Regions from separate parts of the Paenibacillus sp. V4I5 genome, predicted to be linked through region 2. Evidence: riboswitches for the same ligand, from Rfam matches in the RefSeq annotation. Region 2 holds a riboswitch; each other region holds the start of a gene.

The links. A riboswitch is a leader RNA that binds a small molecule or an ion and turns the genes downstream of it on or off. The one in region 2 is predicted to bind cyclic di-GMP.
Region 1: it holds a riboswitch for cyclic di-GMP, as region 2 does, so the genes downstream of both, QFZ78_RS14055 (hypothetical protein) here and QFZ78_RS23595 (OmpL47-type beta-barrel domain-containing protein) in region 2, are expected to answer to the same signal.
Region 3: it holds a riboswitch for cyclic di-GMP, as region 2 does, so the genes downstream of both, QFZ78_RS10250 (hypothetical protein) here and QFZ78_RS23595 (OmpL47-type beta-barrel domain-containing protein) in region 2, are expected to answer to the same signal.

What each region holds. Positions count from the first base shown of each region.
Region 1 covers NZ_JAUSZB010000002.1:2,668,233-2,671,515, reverse strand. The annotation lists gene QFZ78_RS14060 (MDR family MFS transporter) at 1-1,130, shown strand, start outside; cyclic di-GMP riboswitch class I at 1,242-1,336, shown strand; gene QFZ78_RS14055 (hypothetical protein) at 1,439-1,744, shown strand; gene QFZ78_RS14050 (DHH family phosphoesterase) at 1,877-2,791, shown strand; gene gloA2 (SMU1112c/YaeR family gloxylase I-like metalloprotein) at 2,868-3,263, shown strand.
Region 2 covers NZ_JAUSZB010000002.1:4,727,915-4,731,197, forward strand. The annotation lists gene fliD (flagellar filament capping protein FliD) at 1-417, shown strand, start outside; gene fliS (flagellar export chaperone FliS) at 449-823, shown strand; gene fliT (flagellar protein FliT) at 838-1,209, shown strand; cyclic di-GMP riboswitch class I at 1,394-1,486, shown strand; gene QFZ78_RS23595 (OmpL47-type beta-barrel domain-containing protein) at 1,577-3,283, shown strand, end outside.
Region 3 covers NZ_JAUSZB010000002.1:1,769,650-1,772,932, reverse strand. The annotation lists gene QFZ78_RS10255 (ABC transporter ATP-binding protein) at 1-773, shown strand, start outside; cyclic di-GMP riboswitch class I at 1,130-1,224, shown strand; gene QFZ78_RS10250 (hypothetical protein) at 1,261-1,611, shown strand; gene QFZ78_RS10245 (GDYXXLXY domain-containing protein) at 1,779-3,283, shown strand, end outside.

The DNA.
Region 1 (3,283 bases), 2.1 Mb from region 2:
GTTTGCCGTTTCTCGCGATTTATTTAGCCAGACATACGTCGATGAGTGCGGTGATGATCGGAATTGTCATTGGGATGGGTTCTTTGGCTGGGACCGTAGGCGGTTTTATTGGGGGCACCTTATCGGACCGATTCGGAAGGCGCATTATCATGCTGGCGGCGCTTTTCGGCTGGGCGTTCGTGTTCTTAGGCTTCGGCATGGTTAAATTACCAATTCTGTTTATGCTGCTCAATATGCTGAACGGCTTGTGCCGATCCTTTTATGAGCCCGTGTCGCAGGCGTTGATGGCAGATCTCACAGAACCTGCTAAGCGACTTAAAGTATTTTCGATGCGGTATATGGCTATTAATCTTGGTGTTGCAGTCGGGCCACTTTTGGGTGCCTTTTTCGCTACGATGAACGGTGCGCTGCCTTTTCTCATCACAGGAATCATTTATTTTATTTATGCGGTCACTCTTTACGCACTGCTCATCGCTTTTGGCATCAAGAAAATCGAGGGTGAGAAGAAATCTTCGGTTACTTTCGGTTCTGCTGTGCGAGTGATTCGCAGTGATATGACTTTTCGCTTGTATATCTTTGGTGGCATTATTGGAGCTATCGGATACTCCCAGGTGATGGTGACACTTTCGCAATATTTGGAGCAGAGTTTTGTCGATGGCGTGAAAATGTTTGCGATCTTGATGAGTGTGAATGCGATTGTGGTCATTGTCATGCAGATTCCACTTACTCGGTTGGCCGAAAAGTACACGCCAGTCGCTGCAATTGTAATTGGCAACCTAATGTTTGCGTTAGGGGATGTCGGCTTTGCATTTTCCCACTCGCTGGTATGGCTAATTATTTCGATGGGTATTTTCACCCTTGGCGAGATTCTAAATTACCCCGCTGCTAATATGTTGATTGACAAATTAGCTCCCGAGCATATGCGTGGCACCTATTTTGGCGCTCAAACATTAACGAACATAGGCCACTTTATTGGACCCTGGGTAGGTGGGTTCTTGCTCGTTTCTTATGGTGGAGATACGTTATATGTTCTTATGGCTGTTCTTACAATTACGGGATCCATTTTCTACTGGAGAGGCTCAATTCGTCAAATGATGGCGAAAAATACGTCGAAAAAAGAATTTTTTTGAAAAATAATGCAAAATTAGTTCTTAGGAACTATTCGATTTCAAAACGACTTCCCGTATCCTTGAGAGTGTACATATTTATTACTCTTAGTTCTTCAGATATGTAGCAAGACATCTCGACAAAGGCAAAGCTGGCGAAAGCCAGTGACGCAAAGCTAAAGGGGCTTCCTTGTCCTGCAAACCGGACTCGCAGCCAGCCAGCCGCCGAACGATTGGGTATCAACATCAGAACCCCTCCGATCGGTTCACTATGGTGGGGTTTTTCTCTGTCATAACAAATTCATGTAAAAATAAAAGGAGGATCCAGCAGCATGCAATCAGAAGGAATACAACAAGAAGAACAAAAAGTGACCTCGCTATGTGGTAATCATGTTGCCCGTTTGGTGCCTTCCTCGGATGGACCAAAGCTCATGATTAATCGGGAAGAATACGCATTAAATGAAAATTGTTGGGATGTTGAAATGTTTCACGGGAGAAACAATAGCATCTTGATTTTCTACTGGAAGGGCGAGGTTAAACTTTCTGTGAAAATGCCGCCGATGTCGCAAATTGAAGCATTTTTGACAAGGCTTTATCAATGTTTATCATCCAAATTAAGAACGGTACAGCCTATCTAGGCGTACCGTTTTTTTATTACCAGCTGTAAGGGATTTATAAAGACAAAATGATTGTCACAAATTGACAAAAACTGATATAATGATTGTAGGTTTTAGTAGTGCTTTGGAACTATTTTTAGGGGGATACATAGCATGAGATTAATCACTCGTTCGGATTTTGACGGATTAGTATGCGCGATGCTTTTCAAAAAGTTAAACATGGTGGATGAAATGAAATTCGTCCATCCCAAAGATATGCAGGACGGTTTGATAGAGGTTTCGGAAAACGATATTTTGGCCAATGTCCCTTATGTAGCGGGTTGTGGCTTGTGGTTCGATCATCATTCCAGTGAACTTGAGCGGATGGGCGAAAAGATTGAATTCAAAGGGGAAACCCGTATCGCGCCAAGTGCGGCACGTGTTGTTTATGATTACTATGGAGGGCCTGAGACCTTCGGTGATATCGATGATATTATGCGTGGGGTAGATAAAGCGGATTCGGCGCAGTTCAGCAAAGAAGATATTTTGAACCCAAGCGGATGGGATTTATTATCTTTTATCATGGATGCTCGAACGGGTTTAGGCCGTTATCGCGATTATCGGATTAGTAATTATCAATTGATGGAAGATCTTGTGGAGCACTGTGCAACGATGTCCGTTCATGAGATTATGGAATTACCAGATGTGAAAGAGCGTGTTTCGCGATATTTTGAGTTAGATGCCTTATATCGTGATATGCTTCAAACCTATACGCGGACGGAAGGCAATGTTATTATTACCGACCTTCGTGATGTGGAAACCATCTATCCAGGGAACCGTTTCATGGTGTATGCCCTTTATCCGGAGCAAAATATCTCGATTTGGGTCGTCGATGGCCGAAATAAACAAAACTGCGTCTTTGCTTGTGGTCACAGCATTGTGAATCGCTCGTCCAAAACGAATATTGGCAATTTGATGCTCCAAAATGGTGGAGGCGGTCATCGTGCAGCTGGTACTTGCCAAGTTGACTATGTGCACGCTGAGGAAGTTTTGAAGAAAATTGTTGAAACGATGAGAACAGACGGATAAAATAAGTGAAACGGACCGCAGGATGGGGAGTTCCCGGAAAGCGGTTTTTCACGAAATGGGGACAGGGGGCAATGGAGTGGAGTTAGAACAAATTCATCATGTGGCGATCATCAGCTCCAATTATGAGCGATCGAAACACTTCTATGTCGACTTACTTGGATTAACAGTCATACACGAAACATATCGTGCAGAACGTGACTCCTATAAGTTGGATCTACGCATCGGGAAGACCGAGCAGCAGATCGAGTTGTTTTCATTTCCGAATCCTCCGCTGCGAATTAACCAGCCTGAGGCAAGGGGTCTTAGGCATCTGGCTTTTGTCGTGCCGAATATGGAACAAAGCGTTAAGGAACTTGAGAGCAAGGGGATTGTGGTAGAACCGGTGAGGATTGATCCTATTACCGGTGACCAATATACTTTTTTTGCAGATCCGGATGGGTTGCCCTTGGAGTTGGTGGAACATGCGAAATGATCGCCAAGAAAGGACAGAAC
Region 2 (3,283 bases):
AGTGAAATTGGAATTACAACAGGTACTTATTCGGAAAAAGGAAAGCTCTATATTTCGGATAGCAAACTACGTGAAGCAATTTCTCAAAATGGAAGCAAAGTAATGGATTTGTTCACGAAATCTAGTAGTTCAACAGATGCTACTACCAAATTTAATGAGAGCGGGTTAGCGCAACGGCTGTATGATCAACTTAATACTTCCATGAGTAAACTCACCGAAAAAGCAGGAAGCTCTGTTTCTCTTTCAGAAAGCAGTACGATCGGTAAAGATCTAAAAAGAATCGGTATTGACATAAATAAATGGGAAACCCGCCTCAAAAACATCGAAGACCGCTACTGGAAACAGTTTAGTGCAATGGAAACGGCGATGAGTAAAGCTAACTCCCAAAGCAGTTGGTTAGCACAACAATCTGGCTGAACAAACTAAGAATTAAAGGGAGCTATTAATCATGATTACTGCAGCGCAGAAATATCAAAACAATCAAGCGACTACAGCGACTCCTGGAGAACTAACTCTTTTGCTCTTTAATGGTGCAATTAAGTTTATTAAACAGACAAAGTTGGCTCTTCAAGAAAAAAAATTGGATAAAGCTAACGAATTCAATCTTCGGGTGCAGGATATTATCAGTGAATTGGTTATTACGTTAGATCGTTCCTACCCGATATCGGAACAACTTCTTATGATGTATGATTACATGAATCGTCGAATGATTGAGTCGAACATCAATAAAGATGGGTCTATTTTAGACGAAATAGAAGACTTATTCGCGCAGTTTCGTGATACGTGGAAGGAAGCTATGATTATGTCCAAACAACGAGTGTAGAAGGAGAGGAATAAATGAATATTATTTCTCTGGATTCCTTGCTAAGCGACTTACTTAAGCTTACTATTTCCTTGGAGGAGAGAGTTCTAGACGAAGAGAGTGAACCAGAGGAATGGATAGAGCTCTTGGATCAAAGACAAGTAATAATTGATCAGTTATCAGGACTGTTTGCAGAAGGGGTATCTTTAACAGAAGCTCAAAAACAAACCTATCTTCAGCCTGCCTATGAATTTGATAAGAAGATAGTCCCGATTATGGATCGGGAGATGAAAAAATTAGAATCCCAACTAGCTAATATTAAAATTAGTAAAGCTGTTAATAAACAGTATGGAGGATATGGTGCTTCGTCTTCTCCGTATGGTGCTTTTTTTGATAAAAAGAAATAGTTGATTATTCCCTTCTCAAACCTTTTGCCGCGGCATGAGGTTTTTTTGTTTATCCGTATAGAGTCGGCGACAAACTATCTTTCTCGACATATTATCCCGATATAGGTATATATACCTATTCACACTACTAGCATAAAAGTACTATTATAGAGATAGGTATAGTATTGTACTAGTCTCAATATCCCAGTGATAAAGGCAAATCATGGGAAACCATGATACGCAAAGCTATGGGCCTTAACCACAGTTTCGTTAACGTGGATGGCAGCCGGTTGCCACAAGGAATCATAGAAGATCCTCTATGAACCTTGTAAAGGTTCTTTTTTATTAGGCTTAAATACCCATGCAAATCGAAAGGTAGGACAAAACGATGTCGAATAAAATGAAAAGTAAGTTGTCGGTATTGATATCATTTCTACTCATTTTCCAATTACTATTTTCGACGGCCAGTGCATTTGCAGCAAATAGTTCAATCTTGCCGCCAAGTAATCTAGCTTACACTGCTTTGAGCCCGGATGATGTGAAGATTACATGGGATCCGGTATACGGGGCGACAGGTTACAATCTTTATGAAATAACGGAAGGACAGCTGATGCTGCTTGGCACAGTAACTGGTGCAACCTATATGAGGAATGACCTCTCAGAAGGTTCGTACCGTTATGTTGTATCAACATTGAGCTCGGATGGAGAATCTGGACCGAGTGCACCGATAACCGTTTCGATCGACTATCCGGATATGCTGGCACCGACAACGTTAACTGCTGCTGTCCAAAAAGGAAATGATATCGTGGTAAATTGGGGAGCTTCCCAGCACGCGCAATCTTACAAGCTTTACAATGTTGATGGAAACGGTCAGCAGACGTTAGTCACTTCTACAACAGGACGTACATATACAATTACTAATGCAACTGCAGGTACCTATACATTTGCAGTAACATCTGCTAACTCCATGTATGGTGAATCATCTATATCTACAACAAAACAAATTGAACTGGTTCATCCAGTTATGACGGCACCAAGCAATCTAATATCTACAGTTACAAACTTTAATGATATTAATCTAAGTTGGAGTGCCGTACCATACGCAACGAATTACAAAGTATTTCAAATCATTGATGCTGTACTAGTTCTTAAAAGCACGGTAAGCGGAACAAATGTAAAGTACACCGGCATGGAATCCGGGGATTACAGCTATGAAGTTCGTTCTTACAGTGATCGATTTGGCGAATCAACACAAAGCAGTAGCATAAGCGTAACCGTTGGTGAGGTAACTATGCTGCCTCCTAACAGCTTTACATCCAAGATTCAAAACGGCAACGATATCGTTCTAACATGGACAAGCGCTACGAATGCTAATTCCTATAAAGTGTACCAGATCGTTGATGGTAAGCCCGAGTTGAAGAGTACAGTAACAGGAACAACTGTTTCTTATACGAACATGCCAGCGGGGAATTATACGTATGAGATTCATTCCTTTTCAACACGATTCGGTGAATCAGCCGAAGGGCGTCTGGTATCCGTTCCATTAGAAGCTGTTGTGATGGCGAGTCCTGGTAATCTTACATATAAAGTTCAAAACCTTAACGATATCGTATTAACATGGAATAGTGCAGTTTACGCTAATAGCTATAAAGTATATCAAATCGTTGATGGACAACCTGTCTTAATGAGTACAGTGACAGGAACGACTGTAACATACACCAAGATGGCTAGTGGGGATTATAATTATGAAGTTCATTCCGTCTCAAGTCGTTTTGGTGAGTCTGTGGAAGGTAGCGTGGTCTCATTTACACTAGCAGATGTGCCAATGCTACGGCCGGATAATTTTGCATATAAGATTCAAAATGGGAATGACATCGTATTGACATGGGCAACTGCAACCAATGCGAACAGCTATAAAGTGTATCAGGTTGTAGATGGACAACGAATTTTAAAGAGCACAGTAACAGGGACAACCGTGACACACACGAATATGCCTGCAGGGGAATACAAATATGAGGTTCACTCGGTATCAAGCCGTTTCGGTGAATCAGCAGAGGGCACTCAGGTATCCTTTACCGTCGTTTATCCGATCATA
Region 3 (3,283 bases), 3.0 Mb from region 2:
CGCCCTCGTTGCCCGACGTGAAAGGGGACATTCATTTCAACCATGTGCATTTTGGTTATTTGAAGGATACAACTGTTATTGAGGATCTAGAGCTTCATATTGAACCCGGCGAATTGATTGGTATTGTGGGGACGACGGGTGCTGGTAAGAGCTCGCTGATTAGTCTGCTTTGCCGCTTTTATGATGTGCAGGAGGGAAGTATCCGCATTGATGGCACGGATCTTCGTGATATCCCGCAGGCCGTACTCCATCGTATGGTTGGACTTGTGCAGCAGGAACCGTACTTATACGCAGGCAGTATTCTGGACAATGTCCGGATGTTCGATGAAACCATAACGCGTGAGGAAGTTATAGAGGCATGCCGGATGGTTGGGGCAGACATTCTCATTTCACGAATGAAGGATGGTTATGAGACACGCATATCCGAGAGAGGAAGCGGGCTTTCCGCAGGAGAGAGACAGCTGATCTCGTTCGCGCGAATTATCGTATTCCAGCCGAAAGTACTAATTCTAGATGAAGCTACAGCGAATTTGGATTCACAAACGGAGCAGTTGATTCAATCCGCGCTGCAGGTCGTTGCTGAGGGAAGAACGACACTTGTTATCGCGCATCGCATCTCGACCATTATGCATGCTAACCGCATCATTGTAATGAGTCAGGGGAAAATTGTTGAAGAAGGGAACCATGCTCAATTACTTGCGCTTCGTGGCTATTACGAGCAATTATATCTGCATTCACAGGGGAATATGGATGCTGCGCAAACGATTTCATAGCAGACATGCACCGCAACTGAGGTGTGAAAATAAGCTTTGTCCGACTCCTTGTTAGGAAATCGTGACGAAGCTTTTCTTCATTTTATATGCGTGATAAAAGTCCTAGAAAGACTCTAAAAGTTTCTATCGTTGTATTGCATAAATGGATTGGTATATCTGTCTTGAGAGAGAGTTTTGATCCTATTTTACCTTTGGTTAGGGAAAATGTTAAAAAAGCAATATAGTTACAATATACTATCTTTACAAACAATACTGGAAAATTGTGTTGTTTTATTTATATTACTATACTATACTAATGTATAAAATTGTAAAGTTTTGTTGTCGATTATTGTCGAAGATGGGAATTTTCACCTACAACTTTATAATGGCAAACCTATTGAAAAATAGGGACGCAAAGCTAGAGGGACTACTGGCGGAGCAATCCACGAAAGCCGCAAGCTCAATCACCGAGCTCGTTTCCAGTACCCAAAATGACAGCATTCTTGTCATGGAGAGCATTGTTCAAGGAAATCAAGCCGTTGAACAAGGTCAAAGCTGGATTAACGATACGTATGAAAGTTTTAAAGTTATTTTTAATGGAATTTCTGTTTTCTCCAATCGGACAGACCACTTGATCCATACATTAGAGAGAGCGGAAAGATCCTTTGAGACTATTTCTAACGCCATGCAGAAAATCTCTGGAATTACTGAGGAACAATCTGCAGGCTACGAGGAAGTGGCGGCGGCGGCTCAAGAGCAAAGTGCTTCCATTCAGGAAATAACCTCAGCGATTCGCCAACTATCTGATATGGCTGTTGTACTGCAAAGTTCTGTTCAAAAGTTTAAGAATACAGATTGAATATAACGGCTTTCTTCATTCGATACTTGCCAGCCTAGTGCTGGCTTTTTTGTTATTTTAAAGTCTTGTCATCCATAGGCTAATGATCTGGTACTAGGAATAGATAGTACTTCTCAAACTGAACATCTCTAGTACAATAAGAAGTAAGCGAGAGGAGGAATATCATCATGAAATCTAAATTTGTTACGATTCAACTAGGCTATGTATTGGGAGCTAGTGCTCTACTAACCGCCATTGTATATTTTTTTGCTACGAATTGGGAGAAATTAAACCGCTGGGAGAAATTCATTCCTATCTTTGTGCTCATTATGGGCTTTTACGGCTTATCAGTATGGCTTTCTCGCCAAAATGGCAGGCAGTTTCTAAGTAAACTTAGCCTGTTTGCGAGCTGTATATCCTTCGGTGTAGGTGTTGGGCTCATTGGGCAAACCTACAATTCTCATGCTGACAGTTACAGCTTGTTCGCCGTATGGTTCATTCCGGCATTTTTACTTGCCCTATTAACTAGATGGCAGCCCTACTATGCACTGGCCTATATTTTGGGCCATCTCGCTTATGGGATTTATTTCTTTGGACGTTGGGGAGGGAGTTCAGATGCGGAAATCATCCAAATTGCCATCTGGCTCGGAATCTCCATTGCGAATGGCATCTTGTATGTTCTGACCGAGCAGGGGCTTTTGCAATCGTCTTTTCTCAAATGGATCTCTTTTCAAGTTGGGATGGCTGTTTTAGTCGTGGCTTCCAATTCACAAGAGTACGAAAAGTACGGTGTCTTTATGAACTTACCTCTCGTCCTAGTACTTGCGATAGCGATTTACTATACACACAAGACGAGGAACAAAGCTTATCTATTGTTTGCGGGTTTGTGGGTATCGATCTCGGTGACCGTCAAATATATCGAGCTTATTATCCAGCATTATAACGAGTTGTTTTTCATTGCCAGCTTGTTGTTTATTATCTTGTTCATCTTTGCGAATGTAAATTTCATGAACTTTATTCGTTCTTGGAATCCTGCATCCAAGCATTTGGATCCGGAAAATCACTCAGATCTAGAAGCTTCGGATCAAGCAAAGCCGGATGGCGATTTTACCAAATGGGTCGTCCGTGTTCTCACTGTATCAGTCATCATTATTGGTTCGATTCTGGGAAGCTTGACGATCATTGGGATCGTTACAGTTGTACTAGGATTTGATGAACCGGAGAATGTATTGATAGGTTTTGGTTTTGTCACTGTCATTGCGATGATCATAGCGAAAAAACTAAATGCATTAGTGCGATACACGATTCTCATTAGTGGACTGCTGCTTGGCGCGGGAGCGGCTGTTTTTACGGAAAATGTTCCTATTCTCTTGGTTTTCCTTGCTCTTACGGTTGCAGCTTTTATCTACATTACTGGTTTGGTACATCGCATATTCTTCTTTCTTGCTGCCGTCATAATTGCTGCGTTCGTACTAATCAATTGGATCGATAGCGGCATTATAGTCCTTACAGTGCTTACCAGCTTATTATTCCTTATGTTTGCCTTTGGTCAGGTTATAGCAAATGCGGGAGTCAGACAGCCTATTCTTTACAGCAGTTTTCCTTCATTTCTGTTAACTTTATTCGCCTTAACCTTTATAGCGGAGTCATCTTGGTATTATATAGCCAATGTGCTGTTCTTTATCGTCGTTGT